One region of the Shewanella sp. 0m-6 genome, then DNA from elsewhere that is predicted to be linked to it. Evidence: predicted binding sites of a transcription regulator. Region 1 holds the regulator's gene; the other holds the start of a gene.
What was found. The regulator sigma-54, encoded in region 1, starts transcription at its own class of promoters, with help from an activator protein. The targets are predictions, from matches to a motif close to GTTGGCACGNNNNTNGNNT.

Region 1 (4,193 bases):
GACGGGTCTCGTTATAACGTTTAAGTAGCACTTCATCGCTTGAGTTAAGGAAAAAGCTTAATAACTCGACCCCATCAGGCAGAAAAGTGAGGTGCTTAACCAGCTCATCTTTCTTTTCTGGCAGGTTACGAATATCGACACTGATGGCGACAAGCTTAGTGTTACCCGATAGCTCTTTGAGTAAGGTCCCCATCATTGGCAAGGGCAGGTTATCGACACAATAATAGCCGAGATCTTCTAGCATTCTTAATAGAACGGACTTACCTGAACCGGAGCGACCTGAGACTAAAACAAGCTTCATCGTATGATTACCTGATAGACATTAAACAAAATGTATGATTTTTGTGGTTATATTGTGTAAGTGTATAGATTAACTTTTTTAAGGCTGAAAGCAAGAAGTTGAGCGGGTGAATAAGAATAAATAATATTGCTGTAATAATTACTTAGGTCTTTAAATCATTTACCTTTTGTGTAAAAAAATAAATAACTTAAAGACCTGAGTAGTTAGCTATTGGGTAATGACTTGGTATAGCTCTGATTCATTGCTGGTCTTTCTCAACTGCTTAACCACCGCTTTATCGTTGAGTTTTTCAGCCATACAAGACAGTGTTGCTAAATGTTGCTCACACTGATCAGATGGCACCAATAAAGCAAATAGAATATCGACAGGCTGCTTATCGAATGAGTCAAATGGGATAGGAACTTCACATTTAACCAATACTGCAACTGGACGTTCTATATTCGACAGCCTTCCATGAGGAATCGCTATACCATTACCTATTCCCGTGCTACCCATTTTCTCTCGTGCCAAGAGACTTTCAAAGATCTCTTGTGAAGAAAGGGTTGGGTACTGGACAGCGGCAATGTCACTGATTAACTCCAGTACTTTTTTCTTACTGCCCGGAGTGGCGCAGGTAGTGCACTCCGGCTGCAGGATGGTACTTAGTTCCATCGTTAGTGTTTAGTCAGCTTCTCTTTGTGTTTAATAACCTGACGATCTAGTTTATCGATCAGGGAGTCTATTGCAGCATACATATCTGCATGTTCCGAAATAGCAAATACTTCCCCTTTTTTAAGGTGAATTTTAGCTTCGGCAATCTGCTGCATTTTTTGTACATTCAAAATAACGTGCACATTATTGATCTGATCGAAATGTCGTTCAAGCTTTGTAAATTTCTCTTCTACATAACCGCGTAGTGAATCGGTGATTTCGATGTGATGTCCTGTCAGGTTGATTTGCATTATCGATCCTCCATGTGCCTAATTTTGAGTTATAAACTCTTACGTTGGTTTGAGGGCGGGATCAGCATCGCTTCTCGATATTTTGCAATCGTACGTCTAGCAACTTTAATCCCTTGTTCAGCCAGAAGCTGGGCCATTTTGCTATCGCTTAACGGTTTCCTCTGGTTTTCAGCTGCGACTAATTTCTTAATAAATGCCCTAATTGCTGTCGATGAGCATTCTCCGCCATCGTCGGTACCCACATGGCTTGAGAAGAAATATTTTAGTTCAAAAATGCCCCTTGGGGTGTGCATGTACTTCTGTGTGGTAACACGTGAAATGGTAGATTCATGCATTTCAACAGCTTCGGCAATGTCATTGAGTACCATAGGTTTCATGGCTTCTTCACCGAACTCAAAAAAGCCTTGCTGGAATTTGACGATACAGTTTGTCACTTTCAATAAGGTGTCGTTGCGGCTTTCCAGGCTCTTTATAAACCACTTAGCTTCTTGCAGGTGGCCACGGATAAATTGACCGTCGGCCTGATTCGTTGTGCTACGCGCCATTGATGCGTAATGCTGATTAACATTAATCTTAGGCATATAGTCAGGATTTAGCTCTACCACCCAGCGACCTTTTTTCTTGCTGACAGACACGTCGGGAATGACGTATTCATCTTTACTGCGTGCAATGGCAAGCCCAGGTCTTGGGTTAAGAGTTTGGATCAGTGTGATCGCCTCACGTAAATCATCCTCTTTGAGTTTTGTTTTACGCATTAACTGCCTAAAATCACGCCCCGCAATAAGGTCTAAATAGTCTTTAATCAGTAATCTTGCATTTTCAATGTGCGGTGTATCTGCGGCATATTGTGCTAGCTGGATAAGTAGGCATTCACTTAAGTTGCGGGCGGCAACACCGATAGGATCAAAATGTTGAATTCGTTTTAAAACGGCTTCGACTTCATCGAGTTCAGTTTCAGGATCGCCCATCGCTTCGAGAATTTCGTCACAGCTCTGGGTTAAATAACCTCGTTCATCGATCGCATCAATAATCGCGGTGGCGATAGCAAGATCGTTATCTGAAAATGGGGTGAGGTTCTTTTGCCACTCAAGATGCTCATATAAGCCTTCGCTAGTCTCGCCTTGGAATGGCATGTCATCTTCACGACTTACGCCTGAGCTAGCATTAGAGGAAACGGTGTAGACTTCATCCCAAGTGGTATCCATAGGCAGGTCATCGGGCATGGAATCTTGGGTGAGGGCTTCGGAGGTGTCAACGCTTGCGCTATCTTGGGTGAGTTCACTATTAGAGTCATTTACAGAGTGATCTTCATCGTTGATCATATCGCCATCTGACTGCTCTTCATCTAGCTCCAGTAACGGATTAGAATCTAATGCTTGTTGGATCTCTTGTTGCAGCTCTAAAGAAGACAGTTGTAACAGGCGAATGGCCTGTTGTAACTGGGGAGTCATAGTGAGCTGTTGACCCATTTTGAGCTGGAGTGACGCTTTCATTTTACCGCTATTCCCTACACTGTAGTTAAACGTTAAAGCTCGTTGAACTGGCGAAGGTTGCTCAAAAACTCAACACGTTGATTTTTTTTGGAAATAATTCCATATTGAGTTTTTCAGCTTCCATACTGTGAATTAACTATAGCCTGAATTGTTCACCTAAGTACACCGCTCGAACCTGTTGGTTGTCCAAGATTTCGGCAGGTGTACCTTCAGCAATCAGATTTCCGTGGCTTACTATGTAAGCACGCTCACAAACGTCCAAAGTTTCGCGAACATTATGATCGGTGATCAGTACGCCCAGACCGCGACTCTTAAGTTGTTCAATAATTTTTTTAATATCGATAACTGAAATGGGGTCAACACCCGCGAACGGCTCATCTAACAAGATAAACTTTGGATTAGCTGCGAGTGCCCGAGCAATTTCTACCCGGCGGCGTTCGCCTCCAGACAATGCCATACCTTGGCTGTCACGAATGTGAGTGATATGAAACTCTTCGAGTAGATGCTCAAGTTGTTCTTCACGTTGCTCGTTATTGATGTCATGACGAGTCTGTAAGACGGCCATGATGTTGTCACGTACTGACAGCTTTCTAAAAATACTGGCTTCCTGAGGTAGGTAACCGATACCTTTACGGGCGCGTAAATGCATAGGATCGAGCGTAAGATCGTCATCATCAATAAAGATCTTACCCTTATCACTCTGTACTAGGCCAACCACCATGTAGAATGTCGTTGTTTTACCTGCACCGTTTGGGCCAAGCAAACCAACAATCTGACCTGTCTTTACGGTTAAGCTAACATCTTGTACGACGGCACGATTTTTATAGCTCTTAGCAAGATTGACCGCTTTTAAGGTGATTTGGTTCATTGCTGTTCCTGCTTTTTCGCTGGCGATTCTGGTTTCTCTTCCTGATAGGTTTCAGGCTGAATAATGGTGATAACTCTGTCATCGCCCTTGCCAGTACTTTCTGCAATAAGCTGTTGCAAACTGATGTTGTATTTAATGCGGTTACCTGTGACCTGGCTACCGTCTTGCGCTAGGGTGGCTTCGCCTACTAAGGTGAGTGTGCGCGTAGCAAGTTCGTAGCGGATCTCTTTTGCGCTAGCCGTTGCCGGGCGTCCATCATCCATTATTTGGGTGTAAGTGGCTGGGTTACCAGTCGCCACAAGCGTTTTACCGCTCTTATCTTCTTTTGAGAAAACCCGTAGCTTATCGGCATTCATCTTGATTGTGCCCTGAGTGACTTCGACAGGCCCAAAAAAGATAACCTGATTATTCTTGATATCAGCTTCTTGGCTAGCGGCCGCAATTTTCACCTCTTGCATCAGGTCATCAACTTTAGCAACAGAGCTGAAACTGAGCAGACAAAATAGGCCTGCAAGGATAGATTGATTGTATTTCATAGCGTCCTTCTACTCAGCTAAAGCGTTTTCTTTAGCTAGTATGAGTGTAAAATT
Region 2 (4,193 bases), on a different contig from region 1:
AGCACCTGAGATACTTCAAAAATATCAAAAGCTATCCTAGACTGATAAAGGGATAAATCTACTGGCGCTACGGGATTCTATTGTGAACTTCAAACTGGAAAACCTACTTGTTGAGCTAGAACTCTATCTGCAAAAGCCTGAAGTGAGAGCTTCTCGTGCTGAGCTGGAGCGTTTGCTGAGTGATGATTTTCTAGAGTTTGCAGCCAGCGGCTATAGCTTTGGCAAAGCGGAAGTGCTTTCTAGATTGCCCGATGAACGTATGCCATTGATTGAAACTAGCCAATTTGCAGTGAGAGAGTTGGCGCCTGATGTTTGTCAGGTAACCTATCGAGCTACATTAAAAAAAGCTGATGAGAATGTCATCAGCTTTTCAATTCGCAGTTCTATCTGGCGAAAAAATCGAGATTTATGGCAAATGGTATTTCATCAAGGTACCCAATGTAAGCCGTTCTAGTTTATTACTGGCCATTCCAGAGTAACTTACCGCAATCTGTTAAGTCATATCCCCCAAGCGTAGCTGCTAGTTGTTGGGTTTGTGGCTCAGCTAATAAGTTGAAAAGTCTTTGCAGCTGGCGTCTAAAGTAGATCCCCTGCGGCATGACAAAATCAAAAGACTCTGTGACGAGTGGCACAAAACTCAAGCCACTTTCGAGTGCCACCGACTGACAGCCAAAACCGATATCGGCATTGTTACGAGCAATATAACCCGCTAACTCTCGTTCACTCTGTGCCACAATACTTGAATTTAGCTCTTCAAATGAAGCACCTTGCTTCATCAGCCACTGTTCAAGGTGTTGTTGACTACCGGCTCCCGCTTGGCGAGCGACCCAACGCCAAGACTGTTGGGACACTTTGTCCAACTCCTGACAGCGGTGATGCATGTCTGGACGCATCATTAAGCCCTGTTTACGGGTATAGCCGTGCACCATGACCCATTGCTGGTGGTTAGCGTAACCCTGTAACAAAGCAGGGTGGCGAACACTACGCTCTTCAACACTGCCCCAGTGCAGAGTACACACATCGGCATAACCTCGTGAAAGCAAGTCTAAACCTAAGCGTGAACCAGTAGAGCTGTAACTGATGAGCTCGGTTTTACCCACCTGTGACATCATTCTAGCGACCAACATTGACAAGAGTGGGTCATCGCTACCTGTGATGTGCATACGATCAGATAGCATGCCGCTGTGGCATGAATCCATCACCCATCTATCGATTAAGATCTTTGGAAATAGCCATTTACCCGTTATTTTAGTCGCGGGAAGAATGCGGTCGTTGGCCATTGAGTAGACTTTCTTCTCATTGAGATCTAGGTACTCAGATACCTGTTTGGCACTCATATAGATCAGGTCAGTCGGCTCGGTCATGATTAATCCTTGTTGCGCATTTAATACTAGTTATTAGGTCTATTCGGTTAGGCAATTGCATCAAATTCAATATTCTCAGCACCGTTATAAATTAAGAAGTGGCGACCTTTAGCGCGAGCAATCATGGTAATTCCAAGCTGTTGTGCGAGTTCTAATCCCATCTGTGTTGCGCCGCTGCGGGATAACACCACTGGGATCCCCATTTTGGCGACTTTAATCACCATCTCAGAGGTTAAACGTCCTGTGGTGTAAAACAGTTTGTTGTTACCCGAATCTTGGTTTAACCACATCTCACCGGCTAAGGTATCAACAGCGTTGTGACGACCGACATCTTCAACAAAGCCAACAATTTGGTCTTCTTGGCATAAGCCACAACCATGCACTGCACCGGCATTTTTGTAGGTTTCATTGTAGGCACTGATATTTTTAAGCAAGCTATAGATCATGCTCTGTTTTAACTGAGGCGTGGGTAACTTAATGTCATCAAGTCCAGTCATAAAGTCGCCGTAAACCGTACCTTGTCCACAGCCTGTTGTGACGGTTTTTTCAGACAGTTTTTCATCTAGATTTTCAATTTTCTCACTGGTAATGATGGCGGCTGAATTCACATCCCAGTCAACGATGACAGATTCTAGCTTATTGATATCTGAGATGAATCCTTGGTTTTTAAGATAGCCTAATGACAATGCTTCAGCTCGGGCGCCAAGTGTCATTAACGTCACAATAGGCTGCCAATTTAGATAAACAGTGAGAGGGCGTTCGCAAGCAATGAACTTATCTACTTTTTCACCATTTTCATTAATGGCGGTTACAGCAATCGTAAGAGGGACTTCAGTATTGGTTTTAATTAACTTTGGATTGCTTTTGTATGCTGTCATGTGACCCATCATCTGTTAAAGGGAATAATTGCGCCTAGTTCTAAGCAATATCTGTACCTAATTTTATAGGGGGAATAAATTAGCAGTAGATCACAGTTCTAGTGTTAGGGTCGCCCTTTTATGTCCTATCGGTAATTGCTATTTAGACAAAATGTCCTAGTCTTTGCTTGGAATAGTTGATCTAGTTCAAACTATTTAATTGATATCGTATGGCACATATATTGCTTTAGCTTAGGGGAGTATTTATATAGTTGGACTGCTATATCGGCAGCCACCTCAGGCAAGACGGAGACTGAATGCAACATACCGAAAGCCAATGGCCAATGTACGTTTCTCTTAAGAAGACCGAGAAGCAAGTCGGAAGATGGACCTCAGTACAGTGGGAGGTCGATCAGATACTTCCTGCCACCCACGCCGCACCTGAAGGTGCCTACCTAATTCTACTTGAGCTACACAAAGATGAGCGCGGCAGCTACCGTATCAATATCGATATGGATAACGCGATGCTGTATATCGTCTGTGATGAAACGCTCGAAGGTGAGTGGATCCCAGTTGCCTTATCTGCTGACCAAAATGTCGCAGCCGGTTGTTTAGAAGCTGATACCCCAGTATTAAACATCCCTATGCCCAAGGCTATTGCCTGCTGGATTGAAGCGTTCATTACTCGTCATGGTGAAGTCGAAATTAGCGCACATCGCCGTAAACATGTGGATCGCCGTAAGAACCAAGGGCCAAGTACTAACCACATGGCGGACAGAACATGAGTGGATTTTTATCCCGCTGGAATTTACGTAAGCAACAAGTAGAGGCTGAGGGTGAAGCGGAAGTCGCTGCCGCAGAAGCCGCGGCACAGCAACAAGCCGAAGAGCAGGCGCTAGCAGCCCAACAGCAAGCTGAAGCAGAGCAAGTAACAGCATCAGATTCAACCCCAGCCTCTGACGACACACAAGCTGAAGCGCAAGCCGATAAGATTTTGCGTGCAGAGGACTTGCCTGATCCTGAAAAAATTGAAGTCGGTGGTAGTTTTGCCAGCTTTATGGGCGCTAATGTAGACCCGGCTGCAAAAGCTGCAGCACTAAAGGCACTATGGAAGCAGCCACACTACAGCGAAATTGATGGCTTGCTTGAATATGCGCTTGATTACAGTAATCAGCCTAAGCTAACAGCTGATGTCTCTGCTGAGCTATTTAAGAAAGTATTCCGCCATAACTTCAAAGATGAAGATGATGAGAATGGAGCCAAAGACGGCGTTGAGGCAGCATCAGATGAGATGATTGCAGCTGAAAATACCGATCAGAATGAACACCTTAATGATACAAAAGCTGTATCGGACATTTTGGACGACAATAAAGACGACTTGTCCCAAAATGAACCAAAAAGCAGTGATGTTACGACCGATAAAGTTGTTTAACGTCACTATAGAGTGTTTTTATTTCCACAAATTTGGTATGTGAATTGCTGTATTTAGAGAGTAATAAAAGCTGGTGCTAATGAAAAGCGCGATGAGATAACAGCGATACTCATGTACAGAAACAGCCAAAGAACTGTTCAGGAACGCAATGTGAGCAATAGTGAAACACAAGTTGGACTCAAAGAGGTTCGACAAAAGGTCCTTGCTGGGACTCAGATGATTCAAAATCTGATCCCACCGACCATTAGCTACACCACCGAAGGTAATGTTCTTGTTATCGGGCCAGAAGATTTGGCACGTTTAGCTGCGGACAAGTTGTCTAGTATGGGTAAGTGCGCCATTTTGGCGAACGAGCCAATCACTAGCCAGGACGAAGCCCATCTTGAAAAAGTAATGACTGCTGCTGAAGACGTAGAGAGCTATTACAACAAGCTTGTTGAAATTAAAGGTTTCTTAGGTCAGTTTCAAGTCAAGGTTGAACACGAAAACGGTAATGCAGAATTAAGTACTGTCGCCATTCGTAAAGCCCACTTCGACCTT

Region 2: a site for sigma-54 is predicted at 2,285-2,303, ahead of ACVBJC_RS00155 (formate dehydrogenase accessory sulfurtransferase FdhD). Genes of this name have one in related genera too.

The regions. Positions count from the first base shown of each region.
Region 1 covers NZ_JBRIMD010000004.1:197,818-202,010, forward strand. Annotated here, with positions in the region: gene rapZ (RNase adapter RapZ) at 1-301, opposite strand, end outside; gene ptsN (PTS IIA-like nitrogen regulatory protein PtsN) at 509-952, opposite strand; gene hpf (ribosome hibernation promoting factor) at 955-1,242, opposite strand; gene ACVBJC_RS04835 (RNA polymerase factor sigma-54) at 1,272-2,735, opposite strand; gene lptB (LPS export ABC transporter ATP-binding protein) at 2,872-3,603, opposite strand; gene lptA (lipopolysaccharide transport periplasmic protein LptA) at 3,600-4,139, opposite strand.
Region 2 covers NZ_JBRIMD010000001.1:31,475-35,667, forward strand. Annotated here, with positions in the region: gene ACVBJC_RS00145 (nuclear transport factor 2 family protein) at 83-454, shown strand; gene ACVBJC_RS00150 (substrate-binding domain-containing protein) at 459-1,364, opposite strand; gene ACVBJC_RS00155 (formate dehydrogenase accessory sulfurtransferase FdhD) at 1,412-2,254, opposite strand; gene ACVBJC_RS00160 (DUF3305 domain-containing protein) at 2,539-3,006, shown strand; gene ACVBJC_RS00165 (DUF3306 domain-containing protein) at 3,003-3,653, shown strand; gene ACVBJC_RS00170 (4Fe-4S binding protein) at 3,765-4,193, shown strand, end outside.